Regions from separate parts of the Neorhizobium sp. LMR1-1-1.1 genome, predicted to be linked through region 2. Evidence: predicted binding sites of a transcription regulator. Region 2 holds the regulator's gene; the other holds the start of a gene.

Region 1 (14,617 bases), 230 kb from region 2:
ACAGTTCCATGGCGCGTTCGATTTCCTGCGGCTCGGCCGGCAGTGCCACACATTCGTCGAGCTGCATCTGGATGTCGGAACCGAGCAGACCCTGGATCTCGATAGAGCGTTCCGGCGACATATGGTGCAGCGAACCATCGACATGGCTCTTGAAGGTGACGCCCTTCTCGTCGAGCTTGCGCAGGCCGGACAAGGACATGACCTGGAAACCGCCGCTATCCGTCAGGATCGGACCATCCCAGCGGATCAGCTTGTGCAGGCCACCGAGGCGCGCGACGCGCTCAGCGCCGGGGCGCAACATCAGGTGATAGGTATTGCCGAGGATGATATCGGCGCCGGTGTCCTTGACCTGGTCGAGATACATCGCCTTGACCGTGCCGACGGTGCCGACCGGCATGAAGGCGGGAGTACGGATCGTGCCGCGCGGCATGGAGACTTCGCCAAGGCGCGCGCCGGCGTCGGTCTTCTTCAGGGTGAACTGGAAATTCTCGGTGCTCATCTAGTCTTTCCGAAATAGCAGGCTGGAATCGCCGTAGGAATAGAAGCGATAACCTGTCTTGATGGCATGGGCATAGGCGTCCTGCATCGTCTCCAGGCCGCAAAAGGCCGAGACGAGCATGAACAGGGTGGATTTCGGCAGGTGGAAATTGGTCATCAGCATGTCCACCGCCTTGAAGCGGTAGCCGGGTGTGATGAAGATGCCGGTCGGGCCGCTCCACGGCTCGATCGTGCCGCCATCGACGGCGGCGCTTTCGATCAGCCGCAGCGAGGTCGTGCCGACACAGATGATGCGCCCGCCCCTCGCCTTCACGGCGTTGAGCTTTGCAGCAGTTTCGGCGCTCACATACCCGATTTCCTGATGCATCTTGTGGTCGACCGTATCATCCACCTTCATCGGCAGAAACGTGCCGGCGCCGACATGGAGTGTAACGAAATGCCGTTCGATGCCTGCGGCATCAAGTTTTGCAAAGAGATCAGGCGTGAAATGCAGGCCGGCGGTGGGGGCCGCAACGGCTCCGTCCTCGCGAGCATAGATGGTCTGGTAATCCTGCCGATCCTTTGCATCTTCCGCACGCTTGGCGGCGATATAGGGCGGCAGCGGGATATGGCCGACGGACATGATCGCCTCGTCGAGCGCCGGTCCTGAAAGATCGAAGCGCAGGGTGACTTCGCCACCCTCGCCTTTCTCTTCCACCGTCGCCATCAGTGAGCCGAGCTGACATGTCTCCGCCGAGTGACCAAATTCGATACGATCACCGATCTTGATGCGCTTGCCGGGCTTGGCGAATGCCTTCCAGACATCGGGCTCGCTGCGCATATGCAGCGTTGCAGACACCTGCTGGCCGCCCGCGCCTTCGCGGTGCCTGATACCCTCGAGCTGCGCCGGAATAACCTTGGTATCGTTGAACACCAGCGCATCGCCAGGTTCTAAGAAGTCCGCCAGTTCGGAAACGCGGTGATCCGCGAAAACCGGGGCAGCATCCGGACGCACGACAAGAAAACGCGCGCTGTCACGCGGGTTTGCAGGCCGCAGAGCGATGTTTTCTTCCGGCAGATCGAAATCGAAAAGTTCGACACGCATGGTGTAGTTTCGGGCCTGTTCTTGAAATGCGGAAGCCCGCCCCGTCCTTTAAAGGAACGGAGCGGGCCAAAAGCGAAAGCTCGACTTAAACGTCGGCTGCGACGCGGACCGAGACGATCGAATCCGGATCCTGTACCGGTTCGCCCTTCTTGATCTGATCGATGATGTCCATGCCTTCGATGACCTGGCCCCAGACCGAATACTGCTTGTTCAGCCACGGAGCGTCGGTGAAGCAGATGAAAAACTGCGAGTTGGCGGAGTTCGGGTTCTGCGAACGGGCCATAGAGCAGGTGCCGCGAACGTGCGGAACAGCCGAGAATTCAGCCTGCAGGTCCGGCTTTTCGGAACCGCCCATGCCGGCGCGCGACGGGTTGAAGCTTTCGCCGCCCTTCTTGCCGAACTTGACGTCACCGGTCTGCGCCATGAAATCCGGGATGACGCGGTGGAAGACTACGCCGTCATAGGCTTCTTCGCGAGCCAGTTCCTTGATGCGGGCAACGTGGCCCGGAGCGAGGTCCGGCAGAAGCGAGATCACGACCTTGCCCTTGGTGGTTTCCATGATGAGGGTGTTTTCGGGATCCTTGATCTCCGCCATGTGTATCTCCTTGCTTGCCTCTCGGGCTTTCTTCTAGTGGAAAATCGCGGCTTTGTGCCGTTACTTCTTGGTGACCGTGACCTTGATCATCTTGTCGGGGTTGCTGACTTCGCCATTGCCGCCCTCGCCGCGCTTGATCTTGTCGACGAATTCCATGCCGGACTGGACTTGACCGACGACCGTATACTGGCCGTTTAGGAAAGCACCTTCGTCAAACATGATGAAGAACTGCGAATTGGCCGAGTTCGGGCTCTGAGACCGCGCCATACCGACGGTGCCGCGCTTGAACGGGACCTTCGAAAATTCCGCCGGGATATCCGGCATCTCGGAGCCGCCCATGCCGGCACGCTTGGGGTTGAACTTCGCACCGCCCTGCTTGCCGAACTCGACATCGCCCGTCTGGGCCATGAAGCCATCGATGACGCGGTGGAAGACAACGTTGTCGTACTCGCCCTTGGAGGCGAGCGCTTCGATCTGGGCAACGTGCTTCGGCGCAACTTCCGGCGCAAGCTTGATGACGACCGGACCGTCCTTCAACTGGATAGTCAGGAGATCGTCAGCATAGGCGGCACCCGCCATGGATGCGAAGGCGATCAGACCGGCAAAGGCAGAGTGAAGCAATTTCATTGGAAACTCCGTGTTTCTGAACAAATCAGCGCGCAAATCTCGATTTCAAGGCCGCGAGCACGGTTGGCGGTACAAAAGCTGCCACATCGCCGCCCATGGCCGCGATCTGACGGACCAATGTGGCCGTTATGGGCCGCGACGCGGTGCCTGCCGGCAGGAAGACAGTCTGCACGTCAGGCGCCATTTGGCGGTTCATGCCGGCCATCTGCATTTCGTAGTCCAGATCCGTCCCGTCACGCAGGCCGCGGATCAGTAGCCTAGCACCATTGGCGCGAGCGGCATCGACAACGAGTCGATCGAAGGACACGACATCTATATTGGCAGCCTTTTCCGGCAGCGCTTCCTTGAGCGACGCACGGATCAGTTCTGCCCGTTCCTCGAAGGAAAACAGCGGCGTCTTGCCGGGATGAACACCGATCGCGACGATCACGCGGTCAGCGACCTGCAGTGCCTGAACCAGAACATCCAGATGCCCGTTCGTCATCGGATCGAAGGATCCGGGATAGAAAGCGGTCGTCATGCCTAGGCCCAGCCCCTGACTTTGCCGATTAAGATTCCCCGGCCTTTTGTCACGTCGCCCCCTCGTCTGCAAGGGTCAGAGGCTATCGATGCCGTGAATGCAAGATGAACGGGCCATTCAAGGTCGTTTCAGCGGCAGTTTGTTTTACTCCACATCAGCGGCAGGGCTTCCTGCCCGATCATGGAGAGAAAAATGCTGGTTATGGTCGTTCTTGGTGCTGTTCTTGCTGCGTTTCTCATCGAAGGCGCCCTTTTCGCCCTGGAACAGAACGACGCCTGACAAATGCAAAAGATGAACGCCAGATGAACAGCCCTTTCAGGCAGGCTTCAGAGGCGTTCAGTTAAGTTTCTCTCAAAATGCGGTGGAACCCGTGTGTGCTTGATGCGCCGGGCCAGTTAAGAAGGAATGCGGATATGTTTAAGCGGAACCCGATGACGCTCGACAAGGTCACCATGATCAATGTCGTCTGGACGTCCATGATCGCAGTCATGCTGACTGCGACGGTAACCCTTTACCAGAACAAGTCCGATCCGTCGGAAATGAACTACTCGCAGATGTCCGGTCGTTATCAGGACGTTTCCTACTATTAATCAGGCCGAGCGGGCCTGACCCTCGGAGGCAGGTCATGTTCGAGACTCTGGCAATTCTTGCAGTTCTGATCAGCAGTCTGTGTGTCGCGTCAGTGACTCTGATGGTTTCCGCGCTTCACCGCCCGCGCGGAGATATTGAGGATTTCGCTCGCAGACACAGCGCCTTTTGATTGGAACCTCACCTCAGGCGCTGCAGAGCTCAAAAGTCACCACAGAGTGTCAGACAGTTAAAATTCGAAAGCCGGAGAACATGTTCTCCGGCTTTTTTCGTATCTGACTTCAAGTTGGGATCAAACGGCGCGCATCACGCGCCGCTATCATCACCTTCCGGCGCCGGATTTTCGGCGGAAGCGGTGCCTGCGGCATCGATGCCGTTTTCCTCTTCGCCCTCGACGCCATTTTCCTCGTCACCTTCCGGCTCGCTGATACGCTCGACGGAAACCACCTTCTCATCCTTGGCGGTCGAGAAGATCGTGACGCCCTTTGTCGCGCGGCTGGCGATACGGATGCCGTTTACCGGAACGCGGATCAGAACGCCGCCATCGGAAACGAGCATGATCTGGTCTGCTTCGTCGATCGGGAAGGCCGCAACCTGTTCGCCGATTTCCGCGGTCTTGGACGTGTCGGTGGCGCGGATACCCTTGCCGCCACGGCCCGAGGTCCGGAAGTCGTAAGAGGATGAACGCTTGCCATAACCCTTTTCCGACACGGTCAGAACGAACTGTTCGCGGGACTTCAGGTATTCGTAACGTTCATCGGAGAGCTGTCCCTCTTCGGTGACTTCCTCACCGACCAGAGCAATATCCTCCTCGTCGACACCCGCAGCGCGACGTTCTGCGGCGGAGCGCTTCAGATAGGCAGCACGCTCCCACGGCTCGGCATCGACATGATTGACGATGGTCATAGAGATGATGCGGTCGCCATCGGCCAGGTTGATACCGCGAACACCGATCGAGTTTCGGCCGGCGAACACGCGGACCTCATCGACAGGGAAGCGGATTGCCTGGCCAAGTGCCGTCGTCAGAAGCACGTCATCACCCGGAATGGCGAGATCATGGTTTGGCGCAGTGCAGGTCTCTACGGAGAGGATTTCGTCACCCTCTTCCTCGAGCTTCATGGCGATCTTGCCGTTGCGGTTGACCTGAACGAAATCGGACAGCTTGTTACGGCGAACCGTACCGCGCGTTGTCGCGAACATGACGTCGAGGTTTTCCCAGGAATTCTCATCCTCGGGCAGCGGCATGATGGTGGTGATGCGTTCGCCGGGTTCCAGCGGCAGCATGTTGATCAGCGCCTTGCCGCGCGATTGCGGAGTGCCGACCGGCAGGCGGTAGACCTTTTCCTTGTAGACGATGCCACGCGAAGAGAAGAACAGAACCGGCGTATGGGTGTTGACCACGAACAGGCGCGAGACGAAATCCTCGTCACGCGTCGCCATGCCGGAGCGGCCCTTGCCGCCACGACGCTGGGCGCGATAGGTCGCAAGCGGCACGCGCTTGATATAGCCAAGATGCGATACCGTGACGACCATGTCTTCGCGGGCGATGAGGTCTTCATCGTCCATGTCGAGGCCGGCATCCATGATCTGGGTGCGGCGCGGCGTGCCGAATTCGTCACGAACGCCTGCGAGCTCATCCTTGACGATGGTCTGGATGCGGATGCGCGACGACAGGATGTCGAGATAATCGGAAATCTCGGCACCGATCTTGTTCAACTCGTCGGCGATTTCATCGCGGCCGAGTGCGGTCAGGCGGGCAAGACGCAGTTCGAGGATGGCACGCGCCTGCTCTTCGGACAGATTGTAGGTCGCATCCTCGTTGATCCTGTGGCGCGGATCGTCGATCAGGCGGATCAGCGATTCCACGTCATGTGCCGGCCAGCGGCGGGTCATCAACTGCTCACGGGCCGTTGCCGGATCGGGTGCACGACGGATCAGCTGGATGACTTCGTCGATATTGGCGACGGCGATGGCGAGACCGACCAAGACGTGGGCGCGTTCGCGGGCCTTGCGCAGCAGGTATTTCGTGCGGCGGCTGACGACTTCCTCACGGAAGGACACGAAGGCGCGCAGCATGTCGAGCAGCGTCAGCTGTTCAGGCTTGCCGCCGTTCAGCGCCACCATGTTGCAGCCGAAAGAGGTCTGCAGCGGCGTGTAGCGGTAAAGCTGGTTGAGGATGACGTCAGCGTTTGCGTCACGCTTCAACTCGATGACGACGCGGTAGCCCTGGCGGTCAGACTCGTCGCGCAGGTCGGAAATGCCCTCGATGCGCTTGTCCTTGACCAGTTCGGCCATCTTTTCGATCATCGTAGCCTTGTTCACCTGATAGGGAACTTCGGTGATGATGATCTGCTCGCGGTCGCCGCGCATCGGCTCGATCGTGGCAAGGCCACGCATCATGACCGAGCCGCGACCCGTCTCATAAGCCGAGCGAATCCCGTTCTTGCCGAGAATCATCGCGCCGGTCGGAAAATCCGGACCGGGGATGATTTCCATCATCTCGGGCAGCTCGATCGCCGGATTATCAATCAGCGCGATACAGCCGTTGATGACTTCCGAAAGATTGTGCGGCGGGATATTGGTGGCCATGCCGACGGCGATGCCGCCTGCGCCATTGACCAGCAGGTTGGGGAATTTGGCCGGAACCACGACCGGCTCCGACATGGTGCCGTCGTAGTTGTCGCGAAAATCGACGGTTTCCTTGTCGAGGTCGTCGAGCAGCGCATGCGCCACCTTTTCCAGACGGCACTCGGTGTAGCGCTGGGCCGCCGGCGGATCGCCATCGATCGAGCCGAAATTGCCCTGACCGTCGATCAGCGGCATGCGCAAGGACCAGTCCTGCGCCATACGGGCCAAAGCGTCATAGATCGCCGAGTCGCCGTGCGGATGGTATTTACCCATCACGTCACCGGTGACGCGGGCGCTCTTGACGTATTTCTTGTTCCAGTCGAGCCCCAGCTCGTTCATCCCGTAGAGAATGCGGCGATGGACCGGCTTCAGGCCGTCACGAACATCAGGAAGGGCGCGGCTGACGATGACGCTCATGGCGTAATCGAGATAGGAGCGCTGCATCTCCTCCATGATGGAAATGGGTTCGATGCCTGGGGGCAGCTTTCCGCCGCCGGGTGTGCTTTGCTCAGTCAAATCGGATCACGATCTCTGTACGGAATCAGTTGCATTTTTATAACGGAAAGAGGTAACGAGCGCCAATTTCCGCGAGGGTTTTGAACAGCTTTCGACGCCATTCAAGGCAAGACTTTGTCCATCACCGCAAGCGCGGCAAAGGTCCTGACTTCCCGTTAAGCCGGGACTGTCCTAACAATCATCCATCGTGTTCGCAAGGAACTCGACCTATCGGGGAAATTATACATGGCGACGGCCGATGCGCTGATCAACGCAATGACGACAATGCTGGTGACGCTGGACCCACCCGGCCTCGCCCCGGTCTTCCTTGGCCTTACGGTCGGCATGACGGCTGTACAACGCAAGCAGGTGGCCCTGCGCGGCTCGGTCATCGGCTTCGGCATCCTGACCGTGTTCGCGCTGTTCGGCGCCGGCGTGCTCGGCCTGCTCGGCATCTCGATGGGAGCGTTCCGCATAGCAGGTGGCATGCTGCTTTTCTGGATTTCCTTTGAAATGGTCTTCGAGAAGCGGCAGGAGCGCAAGGAAAAGACCTCGCAGGCAGCCATCACCATCGACCATATCCGGGACCTTGCCGTATTTCCTCTGGCTATCCCGCTGATTGCCGGCCCCGGCGCGATTTCCGCCACGGTTCTGCTTGCCGGCACGTTCACGAGCCCATTTGACCGGGCGCTTCTGATCTCCGTCATCGCACTGATGATGCTTATTCTCTATGTGACGCTGCTGCTTGCCGAACGGCTGGACCGCATTCTCGGCGTTACCGGCCGCGCGATCCTGACCCGACTTCTCGGTGTATTGCTGGCCGCACTCTCAGTGCAATTCGTGGTGGATGGCGTTCGCGCAGCCTTCAATCTGTGAACTGCCGACATCGGTCTTTTGACAGACGACAAATCAGTTGCTTCTGATAGAAGCAGGCGCCGCCAAAGATTCCGGCGACGCAATTGTCTGACTGAAGGAAATATCGATGTTGTCCATGCTGCGCCGGATGCTGCCCGATACTCAGCTCGTCAGCAAAACGGAGCGGCTACGCGCCTCGTCGGGTGCGCTTTTGGGAATACTGATCACCGGGCTTGTCGCAGGCCTCGCCGTCGGCCTTGACCCTGCCCTGCCCGCGCTCATTGCGCCGATGGGGGCTTCAGCCGTATTGCTGTTCGCCGTCCCGGCCAGTCCCCTCGCCCAACCATGGTCGATCCTTGGTGGAAATACGGTGGCTGCTATCACGGGCGTATCGGTGAGCCTGCTGGTTGCCGATCCATTCGTTGCAGCGGCGCTGGCGATCGGCATCGCCATCGGACTGATGATGACGCTTCGCTGCCTTCACCCGCCGAGCGGCGCAATCGCACTGACCGCCGTGCTCGGAGGGCCTTCAATCCACGATCTCGGTTACACCTTCGTCATATGGCCTGTTCTTGGAAATTCTTTGGCTCTGCTTGCTCTCGCACTGCTTTACAACAATGTCACCGGCCGCAGATATCCGCATCGAGCAAGCCTTGCTCCAGTCGATCACCGAACCAGGGATCCAGCGCCCATCCAACGAATTGGTTTTTCTTCGGACGATCTGGACGAGGTGCTGAAGGACTATGATGCATTTCTCGATATCGATCGGGATGATCTCGAATCCATCCTGAGACGCACCGAGCTGCGCTCCTATCGCCGCCGGGCAGGCGATCTGACCTGCAAGGAAATCATGTCCAGGGATGTCGTTGCGGTGGCACCGGATGAGAGCTTGCGCAATGCCCACGTCATCATGCGCAGCCGTCACCTGAAGGCACTGCCAGTCACCAATGATGCAGCCGAAGTCGTCGGGATCGTTACCCAGACCGACTTTCTTGACAAGCCCAACTGGATAAAAGGAGAGCCGACAATCGGTTTTCGTCACCGTTTGCGGCTGATTGCACAGGGCGCCTCGGCGGCCAATGGGACGGTTAAGGACATCATGACGTCCCCCGTCAAAACGATCCGCCCTGACGCGTCACTCTCCGATGCGATCATCATGTTTGCGGAGCAGGGGTTGCACTATCTGCCGGTGGTCGCGGAAAACAGGAAAATGGCCGGCATTCTCTCGCAATCGGACGTATTGATAGCCACGCTCGAGGCAGCGACAAAAGGCGATGGTCGCCTATAGAGACGTCCTTAGCGATCGGTCCGCTTTGCCTTCAGGATCCGCTTCCAGATCGTTCCGCCGAGGAATTTGTTGAAGACGACAAAATAGGCGACGATCAGCGCGAAACACAAAAGCGCCAGCCATCCGTCAAGTGCGAAACCACCATCCGTGCGACCTCCGAAAATCGAAGCCACCAGAAATCCGGAAGCCCAGAAAATCGTGAAGAAATCCAGGATGGCAGCGAGAACGATCCGCCATGTCGCGGGTTGTCTGCTGATATTGGCGGCGTCGCTCATTTATAGTTTCCGATCCGTTATATTGCAGCGCTCATGAAAGAGGCGCCTCGCGGCGCCTCTGATCAGAACGGAATATCGTCATCCAGATCGCGGGAGAAGTTTCCGCCGCCGGACTGGCCGCCACGGCCGCCCTGCCCGCCACCTTGATTGCCACCCTGGCCGCCGGAGCGCGGGCGATCGTAATCGTTGCCGCCGCCACCATAACCGCCGCCGAAGTCGTCACCGCCACCGCCGAAGTCGCTCGAGCCGCCGCGACCGCCGCCGAAGCCGCCGCGATCACCGCCGCCTTCGCCGCGACCATCGAGCATGGTCAGCGTTGAATTGAAGCCCTGCAGCACGACTTCCGTCGAATAACGGTCACTGCCGCTCTGGTCCTGCCACTTGCGGGTCTGCAGCGCGCCTTCGATATAGAGCTTGGCACCCTTCTTTACATATTGCTCGACAACCTTGCACAGGCCTTCGTTGAAGACGACGACGGTGTGCCATTCGGTCTTTTCCTTGCGCTCGCCGGAATTGCGATCGCGCCAGGTTTCCGACGTCGCGATGCGAAGGTTGGCGATCGGACGGCCGTCCTGGGTCCGACGGATTTCCGGATCTGCACCCACGTTGCCGATCAGAATGACCTTGTTGACGCTACCTGCCATAATCTTCTCACCTTACTTTGCCGCCACCGCGGCCTAAATCCAATCCGTTCACCATAGACCATAGGCCGGGCAAGGCGCGACCTCCCCCCTATCCCTCATCCACAGGCAAAGTTCCCTCTAAATGAAATCAGGTCCCGGGTTTTCATTGGCTGGATATTTTGTTCTTTATTTGTTCTATTTTATTCCTATACTCCTGTCAACGGAGTCGGAACCGTAGCCGATTGCGGCAGTTTCGCCTCGACAGGCGCGGATCAATGACTACATAAGGGCCTTCAAATCCTCCCAGATGGGCCTCTCCAAAGGCATGACGATGAGCGAACTCAAGACCATTTCCATTCGCGGTGCGCGCGAGCACAATCTGAAGGGCGTCGATCTCGACCTGCCCCGCAATTCGCTGATCGTGATGACCGGCCTTTCAGGCTCGGGCAAGTCCTCGCTTGCCTTCGATACGATCTATGCGGAAGGCCAGCGCCGTTATGTGGAAAGCCTGTCGGCCTATGCCCGCCAGTTTCTGGAAATGATGCAAAAGCCGGATGTCGATCAGATCGAAGGCCTGTCGCCGGCGATCTCGATCGAACAGAAGACGACCTCGCGCAACCCGCGCTCGACGGTCGGCACGGTCACCGAAATCTACGACTATATGCGCCTGCTTTTTGCCCGCGTCGGCGTTCCCTATTCTCCCGCCACTGGCCTGCCGATCGAAAGCCAGACGGTCAGCCAGATGGTCGACCGCGTGCTTGACTTCGAGGAAGGTACGCGCCTTTACATTCTCGCGCCGCTGATCCGCGGCCGCAAGGGCGAGTACAAGAAGGAACTCGCAGAACTGATGAAAAAGGGCTTTCAGCGCGTGAAAGTCGACGGCCAGTTCTATGAAATCGTCGATGTGCCTACCCTCGACAAGAAATACAAGCACGATATCGATGTCGTGGTCGACCGTCTGGTCGTCCGTTCGGATATTGGTGCAAGACTGGCAGACAGTCTTGAAACCTCGCTGAAGCTGGCCGACGGTCTCACGGTCGCAGAATTTGCCGACAAGCCGCTGCCGGCAAACGAAACAGCTGCCGGCGGTTCGGCCAACAAATCGCTCAACGAAACCCATGAGCGCGTGCTGTTTTCGGAAAAGTTCGCCTGCCCGGTTTCCGGCTTCACAATTCCGGAAATAGAACCCCGGCTGTTCTCCTTCAACAACCCTTTCGGCGCCTGCCCCACATGCGACGGCTTGGGTTCACAGCAGAAGGTAGACGAGAATCTCATCGTTCCGGAGCCGGCGCGCACGTTGCGTGACGGCGCGATCGCGCCTTGGGCCAAATCTTCTTCACCCTATTATAATCAGACGCTTGAAGGCCTCGGAAAGGTATTCGGCTTCAAGCTGTCCGACCGCTGGGACAAGCTTTCCAGCGACGCGCAAGCCGCGATCCTCAAGGGCACCGAGGAGAAGATCGAGTTCAACTATGTCGACGGTGCCCGTTCCTACAAGACGGTCAAGAATTTCGAAGGCATTGTGCCGAACCTCGAGCGTCGCTGGAAGGAGACTGACAGCGCCTGGGCGCGCGAGGAGATCGAACGCTACATGTCGGCGGCCCCCTGCCCGGCCTGCGCCGGTTATCGGCTCAAGCCGGAAGCCTTGGCGGTGAAGATCAACAAGCTGCATATCGGCGAAACGACGGAAATGTCGATCAAGGTGGCGCGCGACTGGTTTTCGGCGCTGCCCGAACACCTGAACACCAAGCAGAACGAGATCGCGGTGCGCATCCTCAAGGAGATCCGCGAACGCCTGCAGTTTTTGAACGATGTCGGTCTCGATTATCTCAGCCTGTCGCGGAATTCAGGGACGCTGTCGGGTGGTGAAAGCCAGCGCATCCGGCTTGCCTCGCAGATCGGCTCGGGTCTGACCGGTGTGCTTTACGTGCTCGACGAACCGTCGATCGGCCTGCATCAGCGCGACAATGCCCGGCTTCTCGAAACGCTGAAGCACCTGCGCGATATCGGCAATACGGTTATTGTCGTTGAACACGACGAGGATGCGATCCTGACGGCCGATTATGTCGTCGACATCGGCCCTGCCGCCGGCATTCACGGCGGCACGGTTGTCGCCGAAGGCACGCCGCAGCAGGTCATGGCGAACCCCAAGTCACTGACCGGTAAATACCTGTCGGGCGAACTCGGCGTCGCCGTTCCGGCCGAGCGCCGCAAGCCGAAGAAGGGCAAGGAGATCAAGGTCGTCGGGGCTCGCGGCAACAACCTCAAGAATGTCACGGCATCGGTGCCGCTCGGCGTTTTCACGGCGGTTACCGGCGTGTCGGGCGGTGGCAAGTCCACCTTCCTGATCGAGACTCTCTACAAGTCGGCTGCCCGCCGTGTGATGGGCGCGCGTGAAATCCCGGCGGAACACGACCGCATCGACGGGTTCGAGCATATCGACAAGGTGATTGATATCGACCAGTCGCCGATCGGCCGCACACCGCGCTCCAACCCGGCCACCTATACAGGCGCTTTCACGCCGATCCGTGACTGGTTCGCCGGCCTGCCGGAGGCGAAGGCACGCGGTTATGCGCCCGGTCGTTTCTCGTTCAACGTCAAGGGTGGTCGCTGCGAAGCCTGCCAGGGTGACGGTGTCATCAAGATCGAGATGCACTTCCTGCCGGACGTCTACGTCACCTGCGATGTCTGTCACGGCAAGCGCTACAATCGCGAAACACTCGACGTGCATTTCAAGGGCAAGTCGATTGCCGACGTGCTCGACATGACGGTCGAGGAAGGGGTCGAGTTCTTCTCGGCAGTCCCGGCTGTGCGCGACAAGCTGCAGGCGCTGTTCGATGTCGGCCTCGGCTATATCAAGGTCGGCCAGCAGGCGAACACGCTGTCAGGTGGTGAAGCGCAGCGCGTCAAGCTCGCCAAGGAACTGTCGAAACGGTCTACCGGCCGCACGCTCTACATTCTCGACGAACCGACCACCGGCCTGCATTTCCATGATGTCGCCAAACTGCTGGAAATGCTGCAGGAACTGGTCAACCAGGGGAATTCTGTCGTGGTCATCGAGCACAATCTCGAAGTCATCAAAACGGCCGACTGGATCATCGACATCGGTCCCGAGGGCGGCACCGGCGGCGGTGAGATCGTCGCACAGGGTACGCCAGAACAGATCGTCAAGGAGAAGCGGTCCTATACCGGTCATTTCCTCAAGGAGCTTTTGGAACGGCGCCCGGCGAAAAAGGTCGAGGCTGCAGAGTAACGCAGGCAGCCATCAGGAGGGAAGATGAGCAAGAGTGGTACGATCCGCAGCGGTATCGGCGGCTGGACCTTCGAGCCTTGGGAGGGCACATTCTACCCCGAAAAGCTCGCTAAGAAACGGCAGCTGGAATATGCCGCGAGCAAGCTCTCGGTGATCGAGGTCAACGGCACTTATTACGGTTCGCAAAAACCTGAGACCTTTGCCAAATGGGCTTCGGAAGTGCCGGACGGCTTTATATTCTCGCTCAAGGCCAGCCGCTTCACCACGAACCGCAAGGTTCTGGCGGATGCTGGCGAGTCTATCGAGAAATTCCTGACGCAGGGACTGGTTGAGCTGGGAGACCATCTCGGCCCCCTGCTCTGGCAATTCGCGCCGACCAAAAAATTCGAGCCTGAAGATTTCGAGGCGTTTTTGAAGCTGCTGCCGGAAAAGCTGGAGGGCCTGCCACTGCGCCATGTCGTCGAGGTTCGCCACGATAGCTTCAAGGTGCCGGAATTCGTGGCGCTTTTGGAAAAATACAATATTGCACCGGTCTGCGCCGAGCATTTCGACTATCCGATGATCGCCGATGTCACTGCCGATTTCGTTTATGCGCGCTTGCAGAAGGGCTCGGACGATATTCCGACCTGTTATGCCGATGGAGACATGAAAGAATGGGCAAAGAGGCTCACCACTTGGGCCGAAGGTGGCGTGCCGAACAGCTTGCCGCTGGTCGATGAAAAACGGACGGTGAAAAGAGAATCGCGTGACGTGTTCTCCTTCTTCATCCACGAAGGCAAGGTGAATGCTCCGCAGGGTGCAATGGCCATGCAGGCGCTGATCGGCTAAAGCAAATCCAGCAAAGTGGGAACCGGTTTTGCGTCCGGAATTACGTTGAAAGAAATATATAGAGCGGTTTCGCGTTTCAAAGAAACGCGGCAACGCTCTAAAAACGGGCCACAAGGTCGGCCATGGCGTGGCCTGCTTGTCCGGCAAGATCCTCGGCTGTCATATAGGGCCCGGCCAGTCCGGCAGCCTCACCGTGCAGATAGACACCTGCGGCAGCCGCCTCGAAAGCCGGCAGGCCCTGTGCCAGAAAAGCGCCGATCATGCCAGCCAAAACATCGCCGGATCCGGCGGTGGCAAGCCATGGCGGGCCGTTGGTGTTGATCGCAACGCGACCGTCAGGCGAAGCGATAACCGTGTCCGCCCCCTTATAGACGATTGCCGCATGGGCACGCCGCGCCGCTTTCAATGCCTTATCCGGCTTACTCGATGTCTCGTCGGCAGCGATATCGGGAAACAGGCG
Region 2 (14,617 bases):
ACGGCGTCTTGATCGGCGGTGCTTCTGGCATAAATGGTCATATCTCGATCGGAGATGGCGTTCAGATCGCCGCAATGAGCGGCGTCGTGGCAGATATTCCGCCTGGCCTCAGGTATGGTGGAATACCGGCGCGACCAATGAAAGACTTTCTCCGCGAGATGGCCGAAAAGATGAGCCAGGTGGATGATAGGGCAAAACGCAGAGGAGAGAAAAACAATGACTGATGAGACCAAGCCGGAACTCGGCGCGGCCGACATTCAGGAAATCATGAAGCTTCTGCCTCATCGCTATCCTTTTCTGCTCGTTGACAAAATCATCGACATCGATGGTGACAATTCAGCTATCGGTATCAAGAACGTGACGGCGAACGAGCCGCAATTTCAGGGACATTTTCCTGAACGTCCGATTATGCCGGGAGTCCTTCTGGTCGAGGCGATGGCGCAGACCGCCGGTGCGATCTGTGCGCGCAAGGAAGGCGAAGGCGGCAATCTCGTCTATTTCATGACGATCGATAATGCCCGCTTCCGCAAGCCGGTTGTACCGGGTGATCGCGTGGAATTCCATGTCGTGAAGCAGAAGCAGCGCGGTAATATCTGGAAGTTCCATTGTGATGCCAAGGTCGAGGGCGCACTTGTGGCAGAGGCGGATATCGGCGCAATGATCGTCCGTAAGGAAGGCGAATGAGCACGATTGCAGCCAGCGCCCGCATTCATCCGACGGCGATTGTCGAGGATGGCGCGGTCATCGGTGAGAATGTCATTGTCGGACCATTCAGCCATGTCGGACCTCGCGTCGTTCTCAAGGACGATGTTGAACTGGCATCGCATGTCGTGGTCACCGGCAAGACCGAGATAGGCAGGGGGTGCCGCGTCTTCTCGATGGCCGTTATCGGCGGCGTATCTCAGAGCCTGCATGAGGCCGGAGAAGAATCCACGCTGACGGTCGGCGCCAACTGCGTCATGCGCGAAGGCGTAACAATGAATACCGGCACGGTTGGCGGTGGTGGCAAGACAGTTGTCGGTAGCAACTGCCTGTTCCTTGCCAACAGCCATGTGGCGCATGACTGCCAGCTTGGCAGCGACATCATCATGTCCAACAATGTGATGCTGGCCGGGCATGTTCATGTTGCAGACCGCGCCATTCTGGGTGGCGGCTGTGCTGTTCATCAGTTTTCTCGCATCGGTCGCCAAGCCTTTATCGGCGGTCTCTCGGCGGTCAACTATGATGTCATTCCCTATGGCATGCTGAACGGTAACCCGGGTGTTCTGGGCGGGCTGAACGTGGTCGGAATGACGCGCGCCGGCATGGATAAGCAGACGATCCATCGTGTGCGCCGCGCCTACAAGGATATCTTCGAAGGTGAGGGCAATGTTCGGGCGAATGCGGCCGCCGTTCGCGATGCCTATGTCGATTGCGCGGAAGCGATGGAAATCATCGATTTCATCACTGCCGACAGTGATCGTGCAATTTCCTCTCCCTTCCGCAGGAAGGGATGAGGTCCATGCCCGGCACGTCCGGCATGGCGCAAGAAGGTCATTCCGATGGTCGCCTGGCTATTATCGCAGGCCGTGGATTGTTGCCGCTCTATCTGGCGCAGGCTGCCCGAGCCGAAGGGGAAGATCCTTTCATCGTCGCTCTGAAGGATGAAGCCGATCACCGTTTCGATGGTTTCGAAATCATCTCCGTCGGCGTCGGCAATCTTGCAGCGATTGAAAAGTCTTTCCGTGAGTTGAAGATAGGCCGCGTCGTCATGTCCGGCGGCGTTGCCCGTCGGCCTGAATGGCGCGATATCCGGCCGACGTTCAAGACCATACTCAGCATGCCATCCGTCGTGCGCACGCTGATGTCGCATGGTGATGACACGGTCCTGCAAATGGTGATCAAGCTCATCGAGGGGATGGGTTGCACGGTGATCGGCGCCCACGAAATTGCGCCCGGCCTGCTTGCGCGCCTGGGACCGTTAGGACGAATGTCTCCGGCTGGTGATGATTTGCGGGATATTGCCAGAGGGGTCGAGGCCGCGCTGGCTCTCGGTCATCTGGATATAGGGCAGGGCGCTGTTTCCGTCGGTGGCCGCGTTGTCGCCATGGAAGGCGTCGAAGGCACCGATGCCATGCTTCAGCGGGTTGCGGAACTGCGCATCGGCGGTAGAATTTCGGCGCGCCGGCGTGGCGTGCTGGTCAAACTTTGCAAGCCGCAGCAGGACATGCGCGCAGATCTTCCGACGATCGGGCCGTCAACCGTCGAAAATGCGGCGCGGGCAGGCTTGGCCGGTATCGCCGTAGAGGCTGGCAGGGCGCTTGTGCTTGAGGAAGCGGCACTGATCTCGGCGGCGGATGCGGCGGGTATTTTCGTTTGCGGGATCGACCCGACGCTTGAAAACGGAGGGCTTTCATGAGCCGTGTCCTGAAGGTTGGCGTTATCGCAGGCGAGGTATCCGGTGATCTTCTGGGCGGCGATCTGATTGCGGCGCTCAAGGCTGCTCATGACGGGCCGGTGGAACTCGTCGGGGTGGGCGGAGATTCGCTGGCGGCGCAGGGTCTTCGTTCGCTTTTCGACTTTTCCGAATTGTCGATCATGGGCTTGACGCAGGTTCTGTCCAAATTGCCGAACCTGATCAAGCGTATCAACCAGACGGCAAGTGCGGTAATTGCGGCGAGGCCGGATGTGCTCGTCATCATCGACAGCCCGGACTTTACACATCGCGTGGCGAAGAAGGTGAGGGCGGCACTACCACGGCTGCCGATCGTCAACTATGTCTGCCCGAGCGTGTGGGCATGGAAAGAATATCGCGCCAAGGCAATGCTCGCTTATGTCGATCGCGTGCTTGCAGTCCTGCCGTTCGAACCGGAGGCGATGCAAAGGCTTGGCGGACCGGAGACGATTTTCGTTGGTCATCGTCTGACCAATGATCCGGACCTTCTCGAGGTCCGGCGCCAACGAGCGGCGCGACCGACCAAGGTGGTCAGCGAGAAAAAAACGATCCTGCTTTTGCCCGGCTCCCGGTCCGCGGAAATCAAAAGCCTTTTGCCTGTCTTCGGTGAGGCGGCAAAGGAGTTTTCGGAGCGTAATGGGGCCACGCGTTTTCTGCTGCCGACCGTTCCGCGTCGTGAAGCGCTGGTGCGGGAAATCGCTGCCAGTCTTCCGGTTGCCGTGGAGGTGGTTTCGGGTGCCGAGGCGAAGTGGGGTGCCTTCATCGAGGCCGATACTGCGATGGCAGCCTCCGGTACGGTCATCCTTGAACTTGGTCTTGCGACCGTTCCGGTCGTTTCCGCTTACAAGACGGATTGGCTGATCAAGCTGCTCGCGGGTCGGATCAAGATCTGGACAGGAGCCTTGCCCAACCTCATCGCCGATTACCCCGTCGTGCCAGAGTATATCAACGAGGTGGTTCGACCCGGCAGCCTGTGCCGTTGGTCGGAGCGGCTGTCGAACGATACCGTGCAGCGCCGGGCAATGCTGGAAGGATTTGATCTCGCATGGCTGCGGCTGCAGGTGCCGGTTCCTCCGGGCGAGGCGGCCGCGACAGCTGTCCTGGATCTATTGAACCGCAGCTAGCTTCACCGGCTGTTCGTGTGGAGCTGCCGATGAAGGTCTCTTCGTCCAATAAAAAACCCGGTCATACGACCGGGTTTTTTGTTTTTATCCAGATGGCGCTTAGCGCTTCGAAATCGGCAGGTAGTCACGCTTGGCTTCGCCCGTGTAGAGCTGGCGCGGGCGGCCGATACGCTGCTGCGGATCTTCGATCATCTCGGCCCATTGGGCGATCCAGCCGACGGTGCGGGCGAGTGCGAAGAGCACGGTGAACATGGTGGTGGGGAAGCCCATCGCCTTCAGCGTGATACCCGAATAGAAGTCGATGTTCGGATAGAGCTTCTTCTCGATGAAGTATTCGTCCGTGAGCGCGATCTTTTCGAGTTCCATGGCAACCTGCAGGAGCGGGTCGTCCTTGTGACCGAGTTCGGCCAGAACCTCATGCGTGGTCTTCTGCATGATCTTGGCGCGCGGGTCGTAGTTCTTGTAGACGCGGTGGCCGAAGCCCATCAGGCGGAACGGATCGTTCTTATCCTTGGCGCGTGCGATGTATTCCGGGATCTTGTCGACCGAACCGATTTCCTGAAGCATGTTGAGCGCTGCTTCGTTGGCACCACCGTGCGCTGGACCCCACAGGCAGGCAATGCCGGCGGCGATACAGGCAAACGGATTTGCACCGGAAGAACCGGCAAGGCGAACCGTCGATGTGGAAGCGTTCTGCTCATGGTCGGCATGCAGAATGAAGATGCGGTCCATGGCACGGGCCAGAACCGGATTCACCTTGTACTCTTCGCAAGGAACGGCAAAGCACATGCGCAGGAAGTTCGACGAATAGTCGAGGTGGTTCTGCGGATATACGAACGGCTGGCCGATATGGTACTTGTAGGCCATGGCCGCTATCGTCGGCATCTTGGCGATCATGCGCAGCGAAGCGACCATGCGCTGGTGCGGATCGGTGATATCGGTCGAGTCATGATAGAAGGCCGACAGAGCGCCGACGCAGCCACACATGACGGCCATCGGATGCGCATCGCGGCGGAAACCGGTGAAGAAGCGGCTCATCTGCTCGTGCACCATGGTGTGGTGCGTCACGCGATGATCGAAGTCCTTCTTCTGAGCTGCGGTCGGCAGTTCCCCGTAAAGAAGCAAATAGCAGGTTTCGAGGAAGTCACCCTGTTCGGCAAGCTGCTCGATCGGATAGCCGCGATGAAGAAGCACGCCTTCGTCGCCGTCGATATAGGTGATTTTCGATTCACACGAAGCGGTCGAGGTAAACCCGGGGTCGTAGGTGAAGGCCCCGGTATGTTTATAGAGCGCGCCGATATCGATAACGTCAGGACCGATCGTACCGGACTTGACCGACAGGTCGACCTTCTTGTCACCGAGAGCGAGAGTTGCGCTTGTTTCCGTCATTCTGATCCTCCAACCGGTTGGCGGCATGACGCCTCAAAAGCGCCATAAGCATTAAGCGTTCCACGTTTAGCTATATGATCCTTTAGCAGATGCCAAGCTGTTCTGACGGCAAATTGTGCAGCGCGATACGATATTGGGCATCGACATTTGACCCTGTGGCCAACCCCTTGTTGCAATCAGAAAATCGGTTCTGGTGGCAAGCCCATATGCGTCAGGTTGACGCACTCAAAAAGAACGCTCAGGTTGTATTTTATGATCGGGGCAGGCTGGTTCAATGCGGGCTGAAGGTTTCGAGAAGATAGATACCAAAACGTTGAGCCGGCGCTCTAATGCTGCTGCCGAGCCGATATCGCATTTTCAACCGGCGCCTGATGATTTGGCCATCAGAACTGCAGCCCATCGATATACTGCAGCGATAGCGCCGGTTTCTTACGGAAGGCGAATTGGTGCGCCATTGGCGGAGGCGCGAGCATTTCTTTCAATTTCGCTCCGCGAGGAGCGCCTCCATGGCCACGGCTTTCTGTTCATGCCTGTTGCAATTGGCATCGGTTCGGCAGTGTGGTTCCTCAGCCCGGTGGAGCCGTTGGCATGGGTGCCGTTCCTTGCTCTTGCCGTGCTGGCGGCTCTGGCGTTGATAACAAGAGATGGTTGCGCGCGTGTCTTTTTCACATTTGCGTGTCTGGGCTTTTGTGGCATGGCGCTGGCCGAGATCGAAGCGTGGCGGCAATCGACGGTCATTCTCGATTCACCGGTAACAACGGATGTCATGGGCGTTGTCGAGCGTAGTGAGGCTGCCGGTCCCGGGCGACTGCGTTATATCGTGGCTGTGCGACAGACAGCAAACCCCATTCTTCGGCGCCCGCCTGTCCGGGTTTCGCTGCTGGCAAGGGCGCAGCATCAGCCGTTTGACAACGGGGCAGCTATTTCCGGACGCGCAAGGCTGTCACCGCCTTCCGGGCCGGCCTTGCCCGGTCTGCACGACTTTGCCTTCTCGGCATATTTCGATGGCATTGGTGCGGTGGGGTATTTCTATAGCGCTCCGCAGCAGGCTGGAGGGTCGGATGTGGCGACCGGCTGGCCGCAGCTCGCCTTACGCTGGCTCTTCGATCTGCGCAGGCAGATCGGCAATCGTATTCGCGAGATTGCGCCGGGTGATGCCGGTGCCTTCGCCGCCGCCATTGTCACCGATGAGAGACGGGCAATTTCCGAAGATACAGTCGAGGCGCTACGGGTCTCCGGCCTCGCTCACATCGTTGCCATTTCCGGATTGAATATGGCGCTTGCCGCCGGGATTTTCTTCGTGGGATTGCGTAGCGTCTTTGCTCTTTTCCCTGGCCTCGCACAGGCCCTGCCAATCAAGAAGATTGCCGCCGGCGGGGCGCTTGCAATGGTTACGGCCTATTATCTGGTATCGGGCTTCGGTGTATCCGCCCAGCGCGCCTATATCATGATGGCGGTGATACTTGTTGCCGTGCTTTTGGACCGGCCCTCGATAAGTTTGCGAAATGTAGCCTTGTCTGCGCTGATCATCCTCATCTGGACGCCTTCGGAAATTCTGGGGCCAAGTTTCCAGATGTCGTTTGCTGCCACGGTTGCGCTCGTGGCCGGTTATGCGGCTTGGTCGCGACGCCCTGAAACGGAAGAGCGGGAGCGATTTCCCATCCGTCATCCTCTGGTGACATGGGCTGCCGTTGGCTGGCGCTTTATCGCCGGCATTATCGCGACATCGCTGATTGGTAGTCTTGCGACGACGATGTTTTCCGTCGAGCATTTCCATCGCGTCGCCACCTATGGGCTTGCCGCGAACCTGGCTGCCATGCCGATCATCAGCTTCCTGGTGATGCCGGCCGGGCTTGCTGCGATGTTGTTGATGCCCTTCGGCCTCGATGCTCCCTTCATCGGGATCATGGCCTGGAGCCTCGAATGGGTCATCTTGATCGCGAAGCATGTAGCGGGATGGGGCGGGGACATTGTCGTCGGAGAACAGCACCCCTGGTTTTTGCCGCTTGGGGTCTGCGGTTTTCTGCTACTGACGCTCCTCAGGACACGGCTTCGCTATTCGGGCTTGCCTTTCCTGTTTACCGCTGCAGCCCTGTTCTGGATGGGGATGCAACACGCCCAATCAAGTCTTCTCATCGCTGAAGATGGGAACCTCGTTGCTTATCGAGATGCAGAACGTGTTGCCGCCAACAGGAAACGTCCCTCCGAGTTCGTCTATGGGCAGTGGATGTATGCGCGACAGCTTCCAGTGCTGGCTATGTCGGAGATGTTGGAAAGTGAAATTCTAAAAAATATGGCCGGGTCTTCCGGTGAAAGAATTCCGGAACCTGTTCTGGTCGAAGCGCAGCGGCTGATGAAGGAGGCAGGGAGTGTCAGATTCTCATGTCAGCTCAAGGCCTGGTGCGCATTCATGTCACCGGAAGGTGTTTTGGTCGTTGTTGTTGATGATGGCCGTTATGCCGGTGCGGCTTGCGACGTTGCCGGCCTTGTTATCGCGCCGCGTGCGCGTTTCCATTCCTGTCGGTCTGGTACCCCGATGCTGAGCGGCGCCAGCCTGCGCAAGACAGGGTCAATTGAAATCGATCTTTCCGGGGCGGCAGCAGCCGGAAAATGGAATGTCACGACAGCAATGGCTGGCACGGTTCGCCCATGGACCATTCATCGCCAATACGACTGGCGACGCAATCTCTATGACCCGTATCTGCCGGAATGGATTTCCAAACCAAAATCGAGTGGCCGTCTTGAGGCGCAGTTTGCTGTCTCAGATCAAGCAGGAACGGATTATCGATCAGAAGCGCCAACTGATGTTGGCAACAATTCCGGTGTCAGTGATAACGGCGAATGAGGCCGACGAGCCTGCCCTGGACCTTGACCCGATCCGGTGGAAAAATTCGTGTCTCGTAAGCCGGGTTTGCCGCTTCCAGCGCAATTGAGCCACCCTTGCGGCGGAAGCGCTTGAGTGTGGCCTCTTCATCATCCACGAGTGCAACGACGATATCGCCCGGATTGGCGGTGTTGCCGTTGCGAATGATGACGGTGTCGCCATCCAGAATTCCGGCTTCGATCATCGAGTCGCCCTTGACTTCAAGCGCATAATGCTCGCCGGATCCCAACATCTCTACGGGGACGGAAATGTCGTGGGTATTATTCTGAATTGCCGAGATCGGTACGCCGGCGGCGATGCGGCCCATGACCGGCACGCTTGCAGACGCGCTGTCATTGGCGGAGACAGGCGGGGCAGCAGGCGTCGCCGGCTTCTTGCCAAGGCTTCCCTCGATCACGCTCGGTGAAAAACCGCGTTTCGGCTGCAGCGTGGGAACATAGGCTTCGGGAAGCTTGATGACCTCGAGTGCGCGCGCTCTGTTGGGGAGACGGCGAATGAAACCGCGCTCTTCAAGTGCCGTGATGAGCCGATGGATGCCCGACTTCGACGCAAGGTCGAGAGCGTCCTTCATTTCATCGAAAGACGGAGGTACGCCCGACTCCTTCATCCGTTCGTGAATGAACAAAAGCAGTTCCTGTTGCTTGCGAGTCAGCATGTGAGGCGCACCTTCAGATTTGAAACAAATGCAGAACGAACACTATATGTTCCATATGTGTTCCGCAAGTCCTTAAATTTTCGTGACAATATAATCAGTTTCTTGGATGCCGAATGACGTTCTCAGTCGGAATCTACTTGCGCTCCCCGGCGGTCTGCCCAATCTACGCCTAGCGGATCAGAAGTCTGGGGGACATGTGTGACTGCTAGGAATATCGATCATCTCGTTTTGCCTGTTGGAAATCTCGGCAAGGCACGCGAGCGGCTGTCGTCTTTGGGTTTCACTGTCGCGCCTGACGGCGTGCATCCCTTCGGTACGGCCAATGCCTGTGTTTTTTTTGAAGACGGTACCTATCTGGAGCCACTGGCTGTTGCGGACAGGCGCAAGGCGGGGGCTCATGCCAAGAAAGGCAATGTCTTTGTCGAGCGCGATCTGGCTTATCGCGGTCGCCGCGGACGTGAAGGCTTGTCGGCCATCGTGGTCTCCAGCGACGACGCATCGAGCGATCATCGGCATTATGTCGCAGCCGGAATTTCCGGCGGCGAGCCCCTCGAATTCGGCAGAGCTGTAAAGTCTCCGGACGGTGATGAGGTCGAGGCTCGTTTCCGGCTTGCTTTTGCCGCGATGGATGATGTGGCTGATTTCTTTGCTTTCTCTTGTCAGCGGCTGGTGTCTTTCCCTCAGGATATGGCTGAATTGCGTATCCATGCCAATGCGGTCGCAGGTTTGAAGGAAGTCGTTTTGGCAAGTGATGATCCGCATGCTTCGGTTGCCTTTTTGGACAATGTGCTGCGAGCGCCGGGTGTCGAAGTTGAAGGTGGACTGGTGTTCCAGGCTGAAACGGGAGCCGTGCGCGTTCTCAGGCGCGAGCAAATTGCGCATGACTTCGGTCTTCCTGTCGAAGGGGTGGCAGCCGGGTTGGTAGGGGAGGCCGTGATCTTTCGCAGTCTTGATCTGGCCGTGACAGAGATCATCCTTGCTGCTAATGACGTCGCATTCATTCGCCGGGATGGTCGCGTTCTCGTGTCGCCGTCGCCCGGCCAAGGCGTTTTGTTCGGCTTCGAGGAATAATAGAATGGCAGTCTCCCCCAATTCAGAAGTTTCGGTCGGTGAAGGCGAAAAGAAGGTCGTGTTCTCCAACGCAGGCCGGCTTTCGCTGATCGCGGGGCCCTGCCAGATGGAAAGCCGTGATCATGCCTTCATGATCGCCGGTACGATGAGCGAGCTCTGCGGCAAGCTCGGCATCGGGCTGGTCTACAAGTCCTCTTATGACAAGGCCAACCGTACGTCGATCTCCGGCAAGCGCGGCATCGGACTTGAAAATGCGATGGAGATTTTTGCCGACCTGAAGAAGGAATTCGGCTTCCCGGTCCTGAGCGACATCCATACGGAAGAGCAGTGCGGGCTTGTTGCGCCAACCGTTGACATCCTGCAGATCCCGGCCTTCCTGTCGCGCCAGACCGACCTGCTCGTCGCAGCCGCGAAGACCGGCCGGGCAATCAACGTCAAGAAGGGCCAGTTCCTGGCCCCCTGGGACATGAAGAACGTCCAGGCGAAATTCACCGAGAGCGGCAATCCAAACGTGATGCTGTGTGAACGCGGCGCCTCCTTCGGTTACAACACGCTCGTCTCCGACATGCGTTCGCTGCCGATCATGGCTTCGCTCGGATCGCCGGTGATCTTTGACGCCACGCACTCGGTGCAGCAGCCGGGCGGGCAGGGTGGCTCCAGCGGTGGCCAGCGCGAATTTGTTGAAACGCTGGCGCGTGCGGCCGTCGCGGTTGGCGTTGCCGGCGTGTTCATCGAAACCCATGAAGATCCGGACAACGCCCCGTCGGATGGTCCGAACATGGTGCATCTGAAAGACATGCCGCGGCTGCTGGAAAAGCTGATGGCTTTTGATGCTGTGGCCAAGGCTGCCTGAACTTCAAAAAAGCGCTTGAGCGTTGTCAAAGCGCAGAAAGCGCCAACACTGTAATTGGCGTGTCATTGAACGTGATACATTTTCAATGACTGCATGGACTTAACTCTGAGGAGAGACCCTTGACTGCTATTACCGATATTATCGCTCGCGAGATCCTCGATAGCCGTGGCAACCCGACCGTCGAAGTCGACGTCCATCTGGAAGACGGCTCGATGGGCCGCGCCGCTGTTCCGTCGGGCGCATCGACGGGTGCCCACGAAGCTGTCGAGTTGCGCGATGGCGGCAAACGCTTTGGCGGCAAGGGTGTCGAGAAGGCCGTTGAAGCGGTCAATACGGAAATCTTCGACGCCATCGGCGGTTTCGATGCCGAAAGCCAGATCCATATCGACAAGACGATGATCGCGCTCGACGGCACGCCGAACAAGTCGCGTCTCGGCGCAAACGCCATTCTCGGCGTGTCGCTGGCCGTTGCCAAGGCTGCCGCCGAATCGGCCGGCCTGCCGCTTTATCGTTATGTCGGTGGTGCCGGCGCCCATGTACTGCCGGTTCCGATGATGAACATCATCAATGGCGGCGCACATGCCGACAACCCGATCGATTTCCAGGAATTCATGATCATGCCGGTCGGCGCCGAAACGCTGAAGGATGCCGTGCGGGTTGGTTCGGAAATTTTCCACGTCCTGAAGAAGGAACTCGGTGCGCAGGGCCACAACACCAATGTTGGTGATGAAGGCGGCTTTGCTCCGGGTCTGAAGAGCGCGCCGGAAGCCCTCGACTTCATCGTTAAGTCGATCGAAAAGGCCGGCTACAAGCCGGGCGAAGACGTGTTCCTCGGCCTCGATTGCGCCTCGACCGAATTCTTCAAGGATGGCAAGTACGTTCTCGAAGGTGAAGGCCGTACGCTGGAATCGGCTGCGATGGCTGAATACCTGGCCGAACTCGCTGGCAAGTATCCGATCATCTCGATCGAAGACGGCATGGCCGAAGACGACTGGGAAGGCTGGAAGATCCTGACCGACAAGATCGGCTCCAAGGTCCAGCTGGTCGGTGACGACCTGTTCGTCACCAATTCCGCCCGCCTGCGCGACGGTATCAAGATGGGCGTTGCCAACTCCATCCTCGTCAAGGTCAACCAGATCGGTTCGCTGACGGAAACGCTCGACGCCGTCGAGACCGCTCACAAGGCTGCCTACACCGCCGTCATGTCGCACCGCTCGGGTGAAACGGAAGATTCGACGATTGCCGATCTCGCCGTTGCCACCAATTGCGGTCAGATCAAGACCGGCTCGCTTTCGCGTTCTGACCGTCTGGCCAAGTACAACCAGCTGATCCGCATTGAAGAGATGCTCGGCCCGCAGGCTGTTTATGCAGGCCGCTCGATCCTGAAAGGCTAAGGAATGGTCGGCCGAAAGGCCGCTTTTCTGAAGTCTGAACAATATTCGAAAAAAGCCCGCATCAAGGATGCGGGCTTTTTTCATATCTGCGCTGCATCGCGGCAAGGGAAACGAATGCTTAAGCAAGTTCTGCGATTTTCGGATCCTATCCCCGGGACAATGAATCGCTCCCGCCGCGTAAGCTCAAGGTGTTAAGAACAGGCATGTGGACAAAACATCACAAACAGAGAAAGTTTGGCCGTTTAATCCTGCCTGCAATCACCGTCGCGTTTCTTTCCTATTTCGGCTATCATTCGATCCATGGTGATCTCGGCCTTATTGCGACCGAGGAATTCGAGAAGCAGCGTATCGCACGCAGTGCCGAGCTTGCGGCGCTCACGGCCAAGCGAGAAGCTCTTGAGCGTCAGGTGCATCTGATGAGTGATGGCTCGCTCGACAAAGACATGCTCGATGAAATTGCGCGTTATCAATTAAATGTCTCCCGCACAGACGAAATAGTCATATTTAACAATTATTTCTGAGTTAACCGAATTTCGGTTAAGTTAATTTTCGTGATTTATTTCAGTGGCTTATGTGGAATGAGAGCCATGCAAATATGTCATTGCTGGGGCGCGCTTTCTTCCCTATGTTAGTTGCAGAAACCGGAGTGGGTTGCGGCGCGCATGTGCTCGTCTCGATGCCGCTCTTTCAATGCAGCACATAGGGAGGGATCGATGGCGCAAACCAAATCCGCGTCTGCATCCGGCCGCAAGCCAGCGGCAAAATCTGCCAGCAAAACAGCCTCGAAGGAATTTACCGGCAAGAATACGCCGGAATTCGGCAAGGAAGACGATCTGCACGCGTATCGCGAGATGCTGCTGATCCGTCGTTTCGAAGAGAAGGCCGGCCAGCTCTATGGCATGGGCTTCATCGGCGGTTTCTGCCATCTCTATATCGGCCAGGAAGCTGTCGTCGTCGGCATGCAGATGGCGCAGCAGGAAGGCGATCAGGTCATCACCGCCTATCGCGACCACGGCCACATGCTTGCTTGCGGCATGAGCCCGCGTGGCGTCATGGCCGAGCTTACCGGTCGTCGCGGTGGCTTGTCCAAGGGCAAGGGCGGCTCGATGCACATGTTCTCCAAGGAGAAGCATTTTTACGGCGGTCACGGTATCGTCGGTGCGCAGGTGTCGCTCGGCACCGGTCTCGCCTTCGCCAATGCCTATCGCAACAATGATAGCGTTTCGGTTGCCTATTTCGGTGACGGCGCTGCCAACCAGGGTCAGGTCTACGAGAGCTTCAACATGGCTGCTCTGTGGAAACTGCCGATCATCTACATCGTCGAGAACAACCGTTATGCCATGGGCACCTCGACCGCGCGTGCAACCGCACAGTCGAACTATTCGATGCGCGGCGTCGGCTTCGGCATTCCGGGTATCCAGGTGGATGGCATGGATGTGCGCGCCGTCAAGGCTGCGGCTGACGAGGCGCTCGCCCATTGCCGCTCCGGCAAGGGTCCGATCATTCTCGAAATGCTGACCTACCGTTACCGCGGTCACTCGATGTCCGACCCGGCAAAGTACCGCTCCAAGGAAGAAGTGCAGAAGATGCGCTCGGAGCAGGATCCGATCGAACAGGTTCGCAACCGTCTGCTCGAAAAGGGCTGGGCATCCGAGGACGAGCTGAAGGCGATCGACAAGGATATCCGCGACATCGTTACGGATAGCGCCGACTTCGCTCAGAACGATCCGGAGCCGGATGCATCCGAGCTCTACACCGATATCCTGCTCTAAGCGCGGGGAGGAAAGAACCTATGCCTATCGATATCCTGATGCCTGCACTTTCTCCGACGATGGAGGAAGGCACGCTTTCCAAATGGGTCAAGAAGGAAGGCGACACCGTCAAGTCCGGCGATGTCATTGCTGAAATCGAGACCGACAAGGCGACCATGGAAGTGGAAGCCGTCGATGAAGGCGTGATCGGCAAGCTGCTGGTCGAAGCCGGCACCGAAAACGTCAAGGTCAATACCAAGATCGCGATCCTGCTTGCCGAAGGCGAAAGCGCCGATGCGATCGGTTCTTCCGCGCCTGCAGCCGAAGCCCCCAAGGCTGAAGCGCCTGCCGCTGAAGAAGCAAAGCCCGCATCCGCTTCGGTCCCGGCTCAGCCTAAGGTCGAAGTCGCTGCCGATCCGGATATTCCGGCTGGCACCGAGATGGTTTCGACGACCGTTCGCGAAGCTCTGCGCGACGCAATGGCCGAAGAAATGCGCCGCGATGGCGACGTATTCGTCATGGGTGAAGAAGTCGCCGAATATCAGGGCGCCTACAAGATCACGCAAGGGTTGCTGCAGGAGTTCGGCGCCAAGCGCGTTGTCGATACCCCGATCACCGAACACGGCTTTGCCGGCATCGGCGTCGGTGCAGCCATGTCCGGCCTGAAGCCGATCGTCGAGTTCATGACCTTCAACTTCGCCATGCAGGCGATCGACCAGATCATCAACTCTGCTGCCAAGACGCTCTACATGTCCGGTGGCCAGATGGGCGCTCCGATCGTGTTCCGCGGCCCGAACGGTGCTGCTGCTCGCGTTGGCGCACAGCATAGCCAGGACTTCTCGTCGTGGTATAGCCAGATCCCGGGCCTCAAGGTCGTCATGCCGTATACGGCTGCCGATGCAAAGGGTCTCTTGAAGGCTGCTATCCGCGATCCGAACCCGGTCGTCTTCCTTGAAAACGAAATCCTCTACGGTCAGCATTTCGACGTGCCGAAGCTGGATGATTTCGTTCTGCCGATCGGCAAGGCGCGCATCCACCGCAAGGGCAAGGACGCGACGATCG

The links. Region 2 encodes LexA, which represses DNA repair genes until DNA is damaged. Its sites were predicted from a motif close to TGTTCNNNNTGTGTTCNG; they were not measured.
Region 1: uvrA (excinuclease ABC subunit UvrA) is a predicted target of LexA. The motif match lies at 10,257-10,274, and genes of this name have one in related genera.

What each region holds. Positions count from the first base shown of each region.
Region 1 is NZ_JBEGHE010000001.1:1,483,275-1,497,891, reverse strand. It holds gene tgt (tRNA guanosine(34) transglycosylase Tgt) at 1-499, opposite strand, end outside; gene queA (tRNA preQ1(34) S-adenosylmethionine ribosyltransferase-isomerase QueA) at 500-1,582, opposite strand; gene MRBLMR1_RS07210 (peptidylprolyl isomerase) at 1,668-2,177, opposite strand; gene MRBLMR1_RS07205 (peptidylprolyl isomerase) at 2,238-2,804, opposite strand; gene coaD (pantetheine-phosphate adenylyltransferase) at 2,830-3,324, opposite strand; gene MRBLMR1_RS07195 (hypothetical protein) at 3,738-3,914, shown strand; gene gyrA (DNA gyrase subunit A) at 4,219-7,056, opposite strand; gene MRBLMR1_RS07185 (MarC family protein) at 7,282-7,911, shown strand; gene MRBLMR1_RS07180 (HPP family protein) at 8,018-9,178, shown strand; gene MRBLMR1_RS07175 (RDD family protein) at 9,187-9,453, opposite strand; gene MRBLMR1_RS07170 (single-stranded DNA-binding protein) at 9,516-10,097, opposite strand; gene uvrA (excinuclease ABC subunit UvrA) at 10,408-13,329, shown strand; gene MRBLMR1_RS07160 (DUF72 domain-containing protein) at 13,354-14,157, shown strand; gene MRBLMR1_RS07155 (NAD(P)H-hydrate dehydratase) at 14,255-14,617, opposite strand, start outside.
Region 2 is NZ_JBEGHE010000001.1:1,255,206-1,269,822, forward strand. It holds gene lpxD (UDP-3-O-(3-hydroxymyristoyl)glucosamine N-acyltransferase) at 1-224, shown strand, start outside; gene fabZ (3-hydroxyacyl-ACP dehydratase FabZ) at 217-684, shown strand; gene lpxA (acyl-ACP--UDP-N-acetylglucosamine O-acyltransferase) at 681-1,496, shown strand; gene MRBLMR1_RS06075 (LpxI family protein) at 1,502-2,398, shown strand; gene lpxB (lipid-A-disaccharide synthase) at 2,395-3,558, shown strand; gene gltA (citrate synthase) at 3,658-4,947, opposite strand; gene MRBLMR1_RS06090 (ComEC/Rec2 family competence protein) at 5,474-7,792, shown strand; gene lexA (transcriptional repressor LexA) at 7,773-8,486, opposite strand; gene MRBLMR1_RS06100 (VOC family protein) at 8,685-9,557, shown strand; gene kdsA (3-deoxy-8-phosphooctulonate synthase) at 9,562-10,410, shown strand; gene eno (phosphopyruvate hydratase) at 10,530-11,804, shown strand; gene MRBLMR1_RS06115 (FtsB family cell division protein) at 12,008-12,325, shown strand; gene pdhA (pyruvate dehydrogenase (acetyl-transferring) E1 component subunit alpha) at 12,518-13,576, shown strand; gene MRBLMR1_RS06125 (pyruvate dehydrogenase complex E1 component subunit beta) at 13,597-14,617, shown strand, end outside.